One region of the Paenibacillus sp. SSG-1 genome, then DNA from elsewhere that is predicted to be linked to it. Evidence: a T-box and tRNA genes for the amino acid it is inferred to sense, from the RefSeq annotation. Region 1 holds a T-box; the other holds one or more tRNA genes.
The links. A T-box is a leader RNA that pairs with one kind of tRNA and senses whether it is charged. The one in region 1 lies ahead of BCV73_RS20575 (valine--tRNA ligase), so its partner is inferred to be a tRNA-Val.
Positions count from the first base shown of each region.

Region 2: it encodes a tRNA-Val, which carries the amino acid that the T-box ahead of BCV73_RS20575 (valine--tRNA ligase) is inferred to sense. The anticodon was not compared.

Region 1 is NZ_MBRK01000001.1:4,426,777-4,434,626, forward strand. It holds gene BCV73_RS20570 (bifunctional folylpolyglutamate synthase/dihydrofolate synthase) at 1-249, opposite strand, end outside; gene BCV73_RS20575 (valine--tRNA ligase) at 295-2,961, opposite strand; T-box leader at 3,020-3,276, opposite strand; gene BCV73_RS20580 (LysM peptidoglycan-binding domain-containing protein) at 3,553-5,001, opposite strand; gene BCV73_RS20585 (RluA family pseudouridine synthase) at 5,131-6,027, opposite strand; gene hemL (glutamate-1-semialdehyde 2,1-aminomutase) at 6,024-7,325, opposite strand; gene hemB (porphobilinogen synthase) at 7,392-7,850, opposite strand, start outside.
Region 2 is NZ_MBRK01000001.1:4,009,812-4,017,661, forward strand. It holds gene BCV73_RS18585 (DUF1292 domain-containing protein) at 1-217, opposite strand, end outside; gene BCV73_RS18590 (copper amine oxidase) at 312-863, opposite strand; gene BCV73_RS18600 (MBL fold metallo-hydrolase) at 1,384-2,121, shown strand; gene BCV73_RS18605 (DUF3892 domain-containing protein) at 2,228-2,467, opposite strand; gene BCV73_RS18610 (GNAT family N-acetyltransferase) at 2,558-3,001, opposite strand; gene BCV73_RS35855 (hypothetical protein) at 3,098-3,226, shown strand; gene BCV73_RS18615 (hypothetical protein) at 3,389-3,586, opposite strand; tRNA gene BCV73_RS18620 (tRNA-Val) at 3,754-3,826, shown strand; gene BCV73_RS18625 (hypothetical protein) at 3,918-4,247, opposite strand; gene BCV73_RS18630 (YjfB family protein) at 4,413-4,589, shown strand; gene BCV73_RS18635 (hypothetical protein) at 4,793-4,987, shown strand; gene BCV73_RS35100 (hypothetical protein) at 5,154-5,327, shown strand; gene BCV73_RS18640 (glycerophosphodiester phosphodiesterase) at 5,405-6,145, opposite strand; gene BCV73_RS18645 (mechanosensitive ion channel protein MscL) at 6,319-6,480, shown strand; gene BCV73_RS18650 (hypothetical protein) at 6,514-7,005, opposite strand; gene BCV73_RS35860 (sporulation protein YjcZ) at 7,110-7,223, opposite strand; gene BCV73_RS18660 (AI-2E family transporter) at 7,437-7,850, shown strand, end outside.

The DNA.
Region 1 (7,850 bases):
CGTGCCTACCGAATAACCGCTTTGCAGAAGTACACGGGTCAAGTAAGCGCATGTCGACCCTTTCCCGTTCGTACCGGCGACATGAATGAATTTCAGCCTCCGGTGCGGGTTCCCGAACTTCTCCATTAACGTTTCGATCCGCTGCATCCCCGGTCTGATCCCAAACGGAATCAGACCGTTAATCCAATTCGCCGCCTCTTCATATGTGCGCAGAGAAGCCTCCCGTCCGGCTTCCAATTGATCCCCCATACCATTCACCTTCTGAATTTTAGTTAAGTTTCTGCTGCGTCGTGATCAGCCTCTCAGCTCTTCGATCCGTGCGATGACTTTGCTGCGTTTATCGGAATAGTCGGCCATCTTGGCCTTCTCCTCTTCAATGACTTTTGCCGGCGCTTTAGCCACGAAGCCTTCATTGGCCAGCTTTTTCTCCACCCGCTGCACTTCGCTGTTCAGATGCTGCAGCTCTTTCTCCAGCCGCGCAATCTCCTGGTCAATGTCGATCAGACCGGCAAGCGGCAGGTACAGCTCGGCACCGGTAATCACGGCGGTCATCGCCTTGTCCGGTGTCGTCAGGTCGAGACCTGCCGTAAAGCTCGAGGTGTTGCAGAAGCGCTGAACGTATACTTCGTTCCGGTTCACGATCTGCAGCACTTGCTCGTCGCCCGCCTTCAGCATCAGCTCGATCTTCTTGCTCATCGGAACATTAACCTCTGCGCGGATGTTGCGAACGGCACGGATGGCATCCATCAGCAGCGACATCTCGGCTGCAGCTTCGGCATCCTCAAAGGCTGGATCATACTCCGGCCATGCCGCAAGCGTGATCGTTTCCCCTTCGTGAGGCAGATGCTGCCAAATTTCTTCGGAGATGAACGGCATAAACGGATGAATCATCCGCAGCGTGCGGTCCAGCACATAGCTAAGCACCGACTGCGTCGTTTTCTTGGCGCTCACATTGTCTCCGTACAAAGAGAGTTTGGCAAACTCAATGTACCAGTCACAGAGGTCATCCCAAATGAAGTTATACAGGAGCCGGCCCGTTTCACCAAATTCGTAGGCATCTATTAGACGCGTAATGTCACGGGAAGTTTCGTTCAGGCGGTGGAGAATCCAGCGGTCCGCCGTGCTGAGCTCTCCGCTTATGTCAATGTCGTCATATGTGAATCCTTCCAGATTCATCAGAGCGAATCGGGAAGCGTTCCAGATTTTATTGGCAAAGTTGCGCGCCTGCTCCACGCGTTCCCAGCGGAAGCGCAGATCCTGCCCCGGCGTGCTGCTCGTGGAGATCATGTAGCGCATCGCATCTGCGCCGTACTGTTCGATGACGTCGAGTGGATCAACGCCGTTGCCGAGCGACTTGGACATTTTCCGTCCTTCAGAATCCCGGACCAGACCGTGCATCAGCACGTCCTTGAACGGAATTTCGCCCGTAAATTCCAGCGCGGTAAAGATCATCCGGGCTACCCAGAAATAGATGATGTCATAGCCCGTAACGAGCACGTTCGTCGGATAATAACGTTCCAGATCCGCCGTCTGCTCCGGCCAGCCGAGGGTAGAGAACGGCCACAGCGCAGAACTGAACCAGGTGTCCAGAACGTCGTTGTCCTGCGTAAGCTCGGTGCTTCCGCATTTGGAGCATTGAGTTACATCCTCATGGGCTACGTGGATCTCGCCGCAGGATTCGCAGTACCAAGCCGGAATCCGGTGTCCCCACCACAGCTGACGGGAAATACACCAATCCCGGACGTTTTCAATCCAGTTCAGGTACGTTTTCTCGAAACGATCCGGAACGAAGCGTACCCCTTTGCCCGCCTTTTGCGCCTCGATGGCTCTTTCCGCGAGCGGCTGCATTTTAACGAACCACTGCGTCGACAAGTAAGGCTCGACTACGGCTCCTGTGCGCTCGCTGTGCCCTACCTGGTGCACATGGTCTTCGATTTTGATCAGCACGCCGAGATCCTTCAAATCCTGAACGATCTGCTTGCGGCAATCGGCCCGGTCCATGCCTTCGTACTTCGCGGCCTGGTCGTTCATTGTGCCGGTCTCGTCCATCACGATGATTTGCGGCAAATCGTGGCGCAATCCCACCTCAAAATCGTTCGGATCGTGTGCGGGGGTAATTTTCACGGCGCCGCTGCCGAATTCGCGTTCCACGTACTCGTCGGCGATAATCGGAATCTCGCGTCCGACAATCGGAAGCACGAGCATCTTGCCGATCATATCCTTGTAGCGCTCGTCTTTCGGATGAACCGCTACCGCCGTATCGCCAAGCATCGTCTCAGGACGCGTGGTCGCTACCGTAATGTGGCCGCTTCCGTCCTTCAGCGGATACTGCAAATGATACAGATGGCCGTTGACTTCTTTATATTCAACCTCAATATCGGACAAGGCGGTTCTGGCGGCCGGATCCCAGTTGATGATCTTTTTGCCGCGGTAGATCAGCCCTTTTTCATAGAATTTCACGAAAACTTCGCGAACCGCCTTCGACAGACCTTCGTCAAGCGTAAACCGCTCTCTGGAGTAATCCAGCGAAAAGCCCATTTTGGCCCACTGTTCATGAATCGTTTCCGCGTATTGGTCCTTCCATTCCCACACTTTCTCCAGGAACTTCTCGCGCCCCAGGTCGTGGCGGCTAATATTCTGCTCACGCAGCTTCTGCTCCACCTTGGTCTGCGTCGCGATGCCCGCATGGTCCGAGCCCGGAAGCCACAAGGCGTCGTACCCCTGCATCCGCTTCGTGCGAATCAGAATATCCTGCAGGGTAAAGTCGAGGGCGTGCCCGATATGGAGCATCCCCGTTACGTTTGGCGGCGGAATCACGATCGTATACGGCTCCGCCTCGGGCTTCTGCCCGGCTTTGAAATACTGGCCGTCGATCCAGTATTTGTACCATTTCTTTTCGGCCGATTTCGGGTCATACGTCGTCGGCATCCCGGTTGTTGCTTGGTTTTCCTGGTCTGTCATATTGTTCATCCTCCATCACAAGATCAGCTTTGCCAAAAATACAAAAAACCTTTCGTCCTCAAAGGACGAAAGGCTGTTCTTTCGCGGTACCACCTTTGTTTTGCGACAGCAAGCACAAACACGCATGCCTTCGCAACACTTCGTACAGATAACGGCTGCAGCCGGCCGGCTCTACCTCCCGCGCTTTCGGCGCAAGTGCTCAAACCGACAACTTCCGGGCGACTTCGGACAGCTGCTTCCTGCGGAATCTTCCAGCGCTGCAATTCCGCTCTCTGAAGGGCAATACCGCCTACTCTTCCCGTTCATCGTTTTTGTGAAGATGGTGAAATGGATCATTTTTCAGCGAAGCTGAATCGTTTCATATCGCTAGAAAAACTTCGGCCAAATACGAGATGTCATCTGTACTTGACTTTCGTTGATGTTTTTCTGCAAAACATATACTCCATAATAACGCGCTTCATGTCGATAGTCAACTTCCCTCGGCCCAAAGTGCAGGACCATTTTCCCGTGTTCAGGCAGACCTCATCCCGGGAACAAAAAAAAGAGCCCGGCGCCGTAAAACGCCAGGCTCTTCTGATTGCCTCAAAATCGTTACGGGATATACAGAATTTGACCTTCCTGCACGGTCTGGTCCGCCAGCCGGTTGTACAGCACAAGCTCCCGCGGCGTCAGCTGATAACGGTCGGCGATCGTCTCGAGCGTCTCCTCCCGCTGAACGATGCACAGCCGGACCTTACGGAAAGGAGTCTGCTCGGAGATACTGCCGAGGAACAGGTTCTTCCATTTGATATCATCGGCTTCAGCAGCACCCGCGCTGGCGACGGCATCAGCAGCCTGCTGCTCCTCCTGCGCCTGCTGGTACTCAAGCTCCTTGATCGAACGGCTTGAGGACAAGATCGAGGAAAAACCGATCGCTTCCTTCTCGCCGGACTCGGGTTCCTTCTTGCTTCCTAACGCGATCCGCATTTCCCGGTCTTCAGGCGGTTCTTCCTGCTGAATTTTATCCTGGAAAGCTCCAAACGGGAACGTAGGCTCGCTGAACGGGTCTTTACCCGCTGCGTTCAAATAGATGTCTTCTTCCTGCTCTTCATCCGCTTGAACCGCCGTCGCTTCCGGATGCAGCAGCTCCGACTCCTCTTCATGCTCAAAATGCCACTTGTTCGGGTACTGGGGCTCCGCTGTCCGGTCTGATGGTTCCTTGTCCGTATGTAAAGCGGATAATCCGGCCACCTGCGGCGGAGGCGCTGCCACTTCCCGCTCAGGTTCGCGGGCAGATTCCCATGCGGTAGACGGCGCTGTTTCGCGGGAATCGGACGCCTGAGGCACAGCTGCTTCCTCCGGCTCGGACGGAGGAACAGCAGCCGCTTGCCATGCGGCTTCCCAGGCTGCCGCTTCCCGTGCTTCATCCGAGTCACTGGCTTCCGCAGCTTCGATCGGAACCTGTTCCGGCTGCTCTGCCTGAATTTGGGACTGAGGCGGCGTAAAGGACGGAGCCGGTGCGGTCCAGACAGGCGCAGGGTCGTCCGGCGGCGTGAATTCACGCTGTTCCGGTTCTGCCGAAGACGGTTCTTCCTCCCGCTCTTGCGCGAAGATCGCCGCTTCCTCCGGAAGGTCCTCATCCGGTGCATGGACCACCGTGAATTCGTCCGCTTTCCAGGCGGGTGATTCCGCGACCTGAGTCTCGATGCCGCGCAGAGAGAGAACGCCCGTAATATTCAGGCTCCGTTTGGACAGCAGGTCGACGTCAAAATTCTCGATTTCCACCGCAATGTCATCCAGCGAGGTTACCCGGTTCAAGGGAACCGTAATCTCCACTGGAATGAAATGCTCCAGCCGCTGCGTCCCTTCTTCCTCACCTTCGCTTCTGTACAGCCCCGACAGGAGCAGATGCCCGCGCAGACTGGCTTGTTCGTCCTGGCTGATCACTTGAATATGCGGAAGCAGCTCGATTTCCTCGAGTTCTTCGATACCCGCCACGTCTTCGTTTAAATGGATGCGTTCGTAAATGTCAAAGCGTAAACCGTAGGACTGGTCAAACACAAATAACGTCCTCCTTTTCGGCATATTTCTAACCGTGGGCCATCCCCACAGCACGAGCCAAAATCGTTACTCGTTCTATTTATATGCTTTAAAAAGAGGAGCATGCCAGTTTTCATATGATACTTAGGTTTACGCTCTCACAAGGGCTTTGAGACGCTCCATATCCTCGGGCCACGGATCGCTCACCTCAATCTGCTCGTGTGTGAGCGGATGGGCGAAAGAGAGACGCTCCCCGTGAAGCGCCTGCCTGCCGATGGCGGACATGCTTCCGCCGTACAGGGCATCGCCCAGCAGCGGGTGGCCGACATGACTGAGATGAACACGGATCTGATGCGTCCGTCCGGTTTCCAGTTCCAAGTAGACGAGGCTGGCTTGATTCCCGGCTTCTGCATGGAGAATCCGGGTCACCGCAGATTGCCCTCCCGGAGACACGCGTCTGCGCTGCTTGTGATGGCGGTCCTTGCCGATGGGCAGGTCGATGACCTTCAGCTCCGAAGGGATCCGCCCCTCGACAAAGGCGGCGTAAATCCGCGAAATCCGCTTGCCGCTCATCTCCTTGTCCAGCACAAGCTGCGCCCAGTCATTTTTGGCGTACAGCACAGGCCCGGTGGTATGCTGGTCGAGCCGATGAATATGTCTGACCGCAATCTCTTCCCCCTGCATCTGATAATGGGCGGCCACGGCATGATCCAACGTGATTTCGTCGGAGTGCCCATCCGGGTGAACCTTCATCCCGGCAGGCTTGTGAACGACCAAGCAGAAGTCGTCCTCGTACAGCACGGTGAGATCCGTCCAGATCGGCTCGATCCCCGCCTTGCGGGAAGCAAAAAGGGCCAGCCGAAGCCGGTCCCCTTTCCACTCGATGCCATTTGATGCCTGAAGCTGTCCAAGCAGCTTCTCCGGCATGCCTGCCTCGTTCAGCAGCCACGCCGCGGCCGCCGCTTCGCGGTCTTCGGCCGATGCGATTTTTTTGCCCGGAGCCAGCTCCAGCCATTCCCCGCGCCGGAGCCAGTGGTTCAGGCTCACAGCTGCTTAAGGGCGTTGTAGTTGGCTTCAATCGTCGCATCGATGTCTTCGATGCTGTGGGCAGCCGATACAAACATCCCCTCAAATTGGGAAGGAGCCACGCTCACGCCTTCCTCAATCAGATTGCCGAAATATTTGGTGAAGCGCGGAATGTCGCTCGTCTTCGCCGTATCGTAATTCACGACAGGCCCTTCCGTGAAGAAAGGACATACCATGGAACCGACGCGGTTAATCGTCACCGGAATGCCAAGCTCTTTGGCATTTTTCACAAAACCGGCCTCCAGACGGGCTGCGCGCTCTTCCAGCTGGTCATATACGGCAGGCGTCAGGAGCTTCAGTGTCGTAAACCCAGCCGCCATGGCCAGCGGATTTCCGCTCAGCGTGCCCGCTTGGTAAATCGGACCGGACGGCGCCACTTTCTCCATAATTTCGCGTTTGCCGCCGTATGCGCCGACAGGCAGTCCGCCGCCGATCACCTTGCCCAGGCAAGTCAGGTCAGGCGTAATGCCGAACCGGCCTTGGGCACAGTTCAAATGAACGCGGAACCCGGTCATGACCTCATCAAAAATGAGCAGGCTGCCATATTTCGCCGTAATTTCGCGCAAGCCTTCCAGAAAGCCCGGAAGCGGAGGTACGACGCCCATGTTGCCGGCTACCGGCTCCACGATGACGCAGGCGATCTCCTCGCCAAAACGTTCAAAGGCAAGCTTTACGGACTCAAGGTCGTTATACGCGACCGTGATCGTATTGCTGGCCACGCTTTCCGGCACGCCCGGGCTGTCAGGCAGACCCAGCGTCGCCACCCCGGAGCCGGCTTTGATGAGCAGGCTGTCCGCGTGTCCGTGATAGGAGCCTTCGAATTTCAAAATTTTGCTGCGTCCCGTGTACCCGCGGGCCAGTCGAATCGCACTCATCGTCGCTTCCGTACCCGAATTGACCATCCGGACGATGTCGATCGAAGGGACACGCTCGCACACGAGCTTGGCCATCTCCGTCTCAATCAGCGTAGGCGCGCCGAAGCTCGTGCCTTTGGCCGCCGTTTCCTGAACCGCAGCAATCACTTCCGGATGGGCGTGTCCCATAATCAGGGGTCCCCAGGAGCCGACGTAGTCGATAAAACTGTTGCCATCAATATCGTACACGCGCGATCCTTGGGCATGGTCCACATAAATCGGCGTAAGGCCGACCGATTTAAAGGCGCGGACCGGGCTGTTCACCCCGCCGGGGATATATTGCTTGGCTTCTTCAAAGGCCGACCGGGAAGCCTCCTCCTTGCGCTTTCCTGACATACTGCTCATGTCATTCACTCCAATCTATCGGTTTAAATCACCCCGCTAAGCGGGGATTTTGCTCCGATGCTTCGGTTATCCCTTGATCCACCGGGCCACGTCTTTGGCAAAATAAGTAATAATGATATCCGCGCCGGCGCGCTTCATGCTCGTCAGCATTTCCTGCACTACGGCTTTTTCGTCGATCCAGCCTTGAATGGCCGCCGCTTTGACCATGGAGTACTCCCCGCTCACATTGTAGGCGACGAGCGGAAGGTCGAACTGATCCTTCAGCGTGCGCATAATGTCCATATAGGACAAAGAAGGCTTGACCATCAGCATGTCGGCCCCTTCAAGCACATCGGATTCCGCTTCACGCAGCGCTTCGCGCGCGTTGGCCGGATCCATCTGGTACGTTTTGCGGTCGCCGAACTGAGGTGCCGAGTCGGCTGCCTCGCGGAATGGGCCGTAGAAGGCGGAAGCATATTTGACCGAATAAGACATGATCGGAATATGCTCAAATCCGTTCTCGTCAAGCCCTGCGCGGATCGCCTG
Region 2 (7,850 bases), 420 kb from region 1:
CTTCCTCGACGCGAAGGATGATGCCGTCCGCTTCAGGATTCTCACGTTCCAGCAGCAGTGCATAAACGTTCTCGCCTACATCGAATGTTTCGACAAGAACCATTTCCACGTCTTTGCCGTTCTCATCTGTCAGCGTCAGAACAAATTCCTCATGCTCGTGATCATGGTCATGATCATGATTGCAGGCTTCGCCGTGTTCATGCTTGTGATCGCTCATTTTAACAAAAACCTCACTTATGGTTGGAATGGATCATACCACCGTATCGTATCACGTCCGCATGATCTGGTCAATTTATCCTCCTCGGGGGTTGTCAGTTCAGCGCAGTGATCACTTTTTGCGATACGAGGACGTAATCGCTGGTCTTGGTGGCTTTAATGTAGAACCCCACTTTATATTTGCCCGCGCTGCTGAAATCATACGTAAAATCGTAAGTCCGGAACCAGAAATTATCCTTCTGGCTGCCGCTCACGTCCTGAGACTGGATATCCTTGACCTTTCCCGAAGGATCTGTAATAGCCACCTTTACGCTCGCCACATCGTCCGATAGGCTGTCCACCTGGCAGAATACGTTAAACTTGAGCTTCCCTTTATTGACGTTACCGAAGACGGTATCTCCATTAAACAGAAATATATGTACGTTAGGCTTAATGAATTCAACCTTGTTCGTATCTGAATTAAACTTTACGACCCCGTCAAACTCCCGAATCGGGACATAGGTTTTGCCGTCGATGATATAACCGCCGTCCTGGATTTCCTTGCCGTTCATCCACACCCTGACTTTTTGGGTAATTGAATCTGCAAACACAGAACCCCCCATCAGGGAAAAGGCGAATACGCATACCATAACTTTCTTCCAATTCATCTTGTTCGTTTCCCTCCATTTCCATCGTGATGTTGTATGTATATACGAAAAGTACAAACGCAAGTTGCGCTGTCCATACGGGCAAAACTCACATTTTTTCTCAAAAGTGAAGGAATTTTGTTCCAGGGATACAAAAAAAAGCCCCACCTTGTGGGACTATAGCTCCAAATTTTGGCTCAGTTCCTAATTTCTCTCCTTATTTCTTGGTTAAAATACAGGGCACCCCTTTGCCGATCGCACCCGGAACTCTCATCCGTGCCGCGTACGCCATTCCCCGGGCACAGGGCGTTTTACAGGCCTCGCATACGTCGGAGGTCACGAGCCTCATGCCTCGAATGACCTTTTCCCCTTTGGCTTGTGCTGGTTTTTTGCTTTTTCCCTTCGCCATGACAAAACCCCATTTCGCGCGTTTACAGCATATTATGGGGGTAGATGGAAATTGGGAACTGTGGTGTATAATGAAAGAAAAAAATACGAACGGCATGCTCGGCATGCCGCTCATTCACAGGAGGATCAACCGATGAGCTTGCAGCTTCAGATGCTGGGGACAGGCAGCGCTTTTGCCAAAAAGTATTTCAACAATAATGCCCTGCTCGGGGACGGGTCGTTCACTTTGATGATCGATTGCGGAATTACGGCCCCCCTCGCCCTTCACCAACTGGGCAAAACGTTTAATGACTTGGATGCCGTGCTGATCACCCATATTCATGGCGATCATGTCGGCGGCCTGGAGGAGCTTGCCTTCCAGATGAAATATGCGTACCATCGCAAAATGAAGCTTTATATCGCGGAAGCTTTGCGTGATGTGCTGTGGGAGCACACGCTGAAGGGCGGTCTGTCCCAACCCGGCCAAATCACCTGCCTCGAGGACGCCTTCGATGTACATACGCTTCAACCGGGAGTTCCCTGCCGCCTGTCGGAGCAAATCGAGCTGGAGCTCATCCCGAACCGCCACATTCCGGGCAAAGACAGCTTCTCCCTCTATATTAACGGCCGGATTTTCTACAGCGCGGACATGACCTTCGACCCCGGGCTGCTGGACAAGCTCGTAGGGGAACGCGGCTGTGATACGATCCTGCACGAGGTCCAGCTGGAAGGACCGGGCGAGGTGCATACGACGCTCAGCGAGCTCCTATCGCTGCCGGAGCCGGTTCAGCGTATGATCCGATTGATGCATTATGCAGATAATAAAGACAAGTTTGTAGGAAAAACCGGAGAAATGACCTTCCTTGAGCAAGGGCACGTATATACGCTGTAACCCTTGCTGGACGATGTGGATTACGGGTGAAAAAACACAGCCGGCTGCAGAAAGATGAACCTTCTCTGCAGCCGGCTGTTATTTTTGGAAACATGACGCTCGTCTTTTATTCAAAAGTAGGCAAGTTATCGAGATTATTCGACGGATCGCCGTCGGCGTCCCCGCGGATGTACATCTCGCCGTCACGGCCTTTAAAGACGTTTACTCCGGCAATGGCGCCCGCTTTTACTTCCTGCAGCGCCTGCTCGTAATCGAGCACCCGGCCCGACGACGTTTGAAAGGCCGTCAAGTCGCCGTCACCGTTCTTCTGTACTGCGATAAATTGTTCTCTTCCCGGGTTTCCCATCGATATCCACTCCTTAAGTTGTCATGATATATCAAGGTGACATATGGATATCGTTCCCTGAGAACATGGATTTATACGAAGAAATGAAGCCTACAGTGTTTTCTTCATACGGACATGCGGAATGCCCGCGTCATCGAACGGCTCCTTGGAAATGACCTCGTAGCCTTGTTTTGCATAGAACTGTTCAGCTTGGCACTGAGCATCCAGGATGGAATAGGCCAGCCCCAGTTCCCTCGCACGCTCTTCCATCGCCATCAGCAAAATGCGGCCGAACCCGTGGGTGCGGAACTCGCGGCGAACCGCGATTCGCTGCATCTTGGCAGTATCGCTGTTATAATAAATGATCCGGCCGGTGGCCACATACTGATCCTTGTCCTGAAGGAGGATATGATGAACATTGTCGCTGATCACATCGTATTCGTCGATCTCCAGGTCGGCGGGCACGTTTTGTTCCTTGACGAACACCTCCTGGCGGATGTCCAGCGCATGTTCCAGCTGCTCGGGGGTCGTCACGTATACTATTTCTGCAGGCATCGGTTACCCTCTCTTTCATGCAATCAATATAAAAAACACGATTGAATCATTATACAAAAAAATGATTTTCCTGTATAGTTGACTCATGAGAGCTCTATGGAAGGGAGACCATGGATCGTTATGGGCATGACCATTGCGCTGATCGTCATTTTATCAGCCATCTTGATCTATTCATTCATTTATGTCATCCAAAAAGGGTATTCACGCAAATGGGATGAGGAATAAGAAAAACGTTTATCGACGAACACTCACGGAAGATAGAACCGTGTTTTGCGGAAGTTTTTCATGCGATATAAGGAAACCGAATCTCCGATGCAAATACTTTCCTATATCGAAAAAAACAGGGCCGGTGCAGTCGGAGCACGGGCCCTTGTCTTGTCCAAAGAATCAGGGCGGCGTAATAGGGCCCTTGGAATACACATCCTCGCTGACCGATTTGCCGTAAACGTCCAGCATAATCGGTGAGTCGGCCATTGTTGAACCGGGCTTGATCGGCTCCTGCGCATCCGAAAACTCACCCGCGGGGGAGCATCCGGCAAGCAGCAGGCACATCCCTGCCGCGAGCAGCCCGCCTTTGTTCGGCATACCGTGCCACTCCTTCTGATTCGAAATATACTTTAGTTTTCGCCCGTTTGGATAGCTTCTAATCATGAGCGGCAAACAAATTGTGCATGCCATTCACCGTGAGCAAAATAAAATGATTGACAGCTAACTATGGCGCTGTTATTATATTAAATGTATCTGACTTATACGATCTGCTAGCTCAGCTGGGAGAGCACCATCTTGACAGGGTGGGGGTCAGTGGTTCGAGCCCACTGCAGATCATCTATAGAAACTCTTGAAGCTTAAGGCTTCAAGAGTTTTTTTGTTCACAATTAGCCGCAGAGTTTTGGCCCTGTCCCGTTAAGATAATCATCTATTTTGTTCCCACATGGACCTCCGCCGTGTTTGCGAAGGAAACCATTACATACGATATCTCAGGTTTCACATTTTCCAACAAAGGTGGGGTAACCAAATGGGTAAATTCTTTTTCCACGAACATGATCACCGTCGTGACTGCCATGTCCGCAGACCAAAACCAGTCATCCTTAAAAAAGAAATCAAGAAAACGATATTCGTCAAAGTGGACTGGGAGCCTGTAATCAAAAAGGTCCACAAAGAAAAGCATGTTTCCTGCCATAAGATTCACAAACAGCACCACCACTTCAAAAAACGCCACCATAAAAGATGCCACTGTCGCGATCACTTCGGTGGAGACATGTATTAATTCCGGATTTTTCGGATGAAATCAGCATGACACCTCCCTGATCGCACGCCCGGGAACTTGGTTCCCGGGCGGCATCTATTTTATAAATCACACCGAAAATCCGATAACATAGATGTTACCCATTTTACATAGAGGAGGCTTATGATGGATATCCCTGCTTTATCGATGGCCATGAGCCAGTCCCGGCTGGCTCAAAATGTGAGCATCCAGGTGCTTAAAATCGCTAAGGATCAAGCCTCGCAGGACGGTCAATCCCTGGTCAAAATGCTGGATAGCAGCGCCGCACCCCATTTGGGAAACCGTCTAGACATCCGGATTTAACTGCTCGGCATTTTTTTCTGCCCCTCCAGACGGAGGGTTTTTTTATTTTTCAGCACAACTGTTCAAATTAAATTTATATTTTAGGTCCATATCCCCACCAATCAAACATTCGTTCTCTATCCAACAGACGAAAATTATCTTATGATAAAGATAGTTATTGATACAAAAGTCTTACCAGTATGTGGATACGGGAGAATAGTCTCATGGAAAAGGAAATTGAAATGGCGATCCGCCGCGGCCATCAATTATTCGTTCAAAATTTGGATGGTGAATCCATTACCGGCATCCCCGAGAAATCCGATGATCCGGGCACTTTAAAGATGCGGACGGTGTACGGCTCCATGTGGATTCCGCTGGATGAAGTCGGCCATCTGTCACGCCTCATTCATATTCGTTAATATTCGCTGCCTTGACTGGGCAGCTTTATTTTTTTATATAACGATTAACCTTTCGTCTCGGAAGGTGCAGGAAAATGTGGTTCAGCAGCACTTGGAACGGTTTATCCTTACATATAAGGAACACACTATGGAAGTACCAACGATTCTATAGGAAGGACGTGTGGCGATGAATACACCGAATGAAGAGGATCGTTTCCCCGGGGTCGATCCCATTCCGGATCCCGATCATGAAACGCCGTCATCCACGGACATGATTGAAGACGTGCTGGAAGAAGGGGCGCGGGAATTGAAGAAAGGTAAACATCCGTCGAACGGGGATTCACCGGATCATCAAGGGTGACGCGTTCCCTCACTGTTCTGGAGACGTTTACGGGCACAAAATAACCCGATGCCGCCGTGGCATCGGGTTATCGGTGTTTAAGAGCGCACTGAAGCGCTCAGCAGCGCAGCCAGCTTATCCGGGTAGTCGGTGATGATCCCCGCTGCCCCTGCGTCGATAAGACGCCGCATTTCCTCTTCTTCGTTGACCGTCCATGGGTGGTATACCTTACCGGCCGCCTTCGCTCCCGCCACAAATTCAGGCAGCACCGCAAAATGGTAGGCGTGCAGGGCGTCGGCTTCAACGCTGCGGGCATATTCCCACGGCTCATACAGTCCCTCCATGTACAAAATGCCGGTGCGGATTTCTGGCGCGAGCTGCTTGCAGAGCCGCAGGGAATAGTGATTGAAGCTTGAGATGACGATTCGCTCACTCAGGTTATAGCTTCTTACCATGTCGATGACCTTCTCCTCAAGCCCTGCATAAGGTACCTTCGTATTTTTCAACTCGATGTTGACGACGGTCCCGGTGTCCTGAACCAGCTCCAGCAGCTCTTCCAGCAGCGGAAGGCGCTCCTCCGCAAAATCGGGATGGAACCAGCTGCCGGCGTCCAGCTTGCGCAGCTCTTCCAGGTCATGGTCTTTGACCCACCCGCTCCCGTTTGTCGTACGGGACAACGTTTCGTCGTGAATCAGGACAAGCCGGCCGTCCCGGGTTAACTGAACATCGGTTTCAATCCCTGTGGCACCAAGCTCCAAACTGCGGGCAAAAGCGGCCATCGTATTTTCCGGACATACCGCAGATGCGCCCCGGTGGGCAAAATTAATAATCGAATCCAATTTCTCTCAACCTCCCGACTGGTATTCTCGCAAACCTTACCAACTTATCGTACCCGTCATATGTAATGCGAGTATAAACCGTAGAGTTTACAAACCGCTCCATCCAAATTGATTCCTCTCTGATGGTTGTATTTTATCATGGATTTATCCCGCATATAAGGAGGTATTCGATCATGATCGTGTTTGACGTCATCGTCCACGGAGAAGTCAAAGAAACCATCCGGCCGGCCACCCAGCGGCTGCAGCATATCCTCGCCTACGTCACCGAAGAGGCCAAGATCCTCAGCAAAAAATACGGAACGGCCGTTAACTTAAGTCGGAGAATCATTTATTGACCGGAAGGGGATCGGTACTCGATCGCCTTTTTTTTATGTCGATACACGCTTTTCTTTTCTCGTCTCTACGCACGGATGGGCCTCAAGAACATGCTGCGCCTCGATGCTTCGCTCCTTACTGCACTCCACTATGACCATAAAATGCCCCTGAATCAGCAGCTTCTCATAGTTTTCTGCATCCCCTTCGGGGACGCCAATCCCCACCAGACTGACAATCAGCCCGTCGTTCTTCCCCCCGACTTCCGCCCCCCCAAGTTTGGCCGCTGCCGGTCCCGATGCCCAGGTGACTTGATCCCGCAGAGTCAGGCTAGAGGTTAAATCCCGGATTTCGCCGAACAACCCGCTGGTACCATGCCTGGACACGGGTTCTTTCAAGCCGGTATCCCGGCATACGATAGATAACTGTCTCTTGTCAAGGGCAAGCAGCGACACGTCCTTTTTGTCAAAATGACGCTCCCAAAGCGCGCTGACCGCCAGCGCCGTATCCTGTCTCGTCCGGAACAATGCGATCACGAGTTGGTTCATCCTCAATCCCTCCCAGGTTAAATGACTGTATGTAATTAGGTAAACTAACGCGGGCATAAAAAAACATCCCGGCCGAATACCGCCAGGATGTGTTGTGTTACGCCTTAACAAAAACAGGAGCTCAAAATAATGACCAAAAGGATGAAAAGGACCAAGATCGCTCCCGTCGATTTGAAAACTCCGCCTGGATAACCAACGCCGCCTACGACTCCGCTCATAGGTTTGAACCTCCTTTTTCATGGGGTCAACCTATATTATGTAGTTCACCTGCGGTTTGACTGTACGAATACCCGGATTGCCTCAAACAGTTACCGCGTCCAGAAGCGATGGCAGGAGCTCCCTGAATCATCCTTATGACATTTGGTTAATGGGTTGTAAAAGAGGAAACAGACCGTTACATAGGCTGGTCCATGAAGGCTGGGGGGATTTGATTGCTGCAGAGCAAATATTTTCGTACATGTCTGGGTATCATCGCGGCACTTTTAATTATTTATTTGGGTGCCAAAGTAAAGTTTATTTTCAATCCGATCGTGCTGCTGTTCAAGCTGCTGCTGGTCCCGGTGATGCTGGCCGGTTTCATGTATTACTTGCTGAGGCCTATCGTGAATTACTTGGAAAAGCACCACTGGAAAAGGTCGCTTTCGATTCTGTCGATCTACCTCGTTTTCGTTGGTCTGATCGCCCTGTTTTCGGTGCTGGTATGGCCAACGCTGCGCGAGCAGGTGATCACTTTTGCCGAAAACGCGCCTTATTTCGTGGAAGATTTGCAGAAGCAGTTTGAGGCGCTTCAGAAAAACAGCTTTTTCGCCAAGGCGCTGCCAAGCGAGTCGGAAATTTATGCCCGC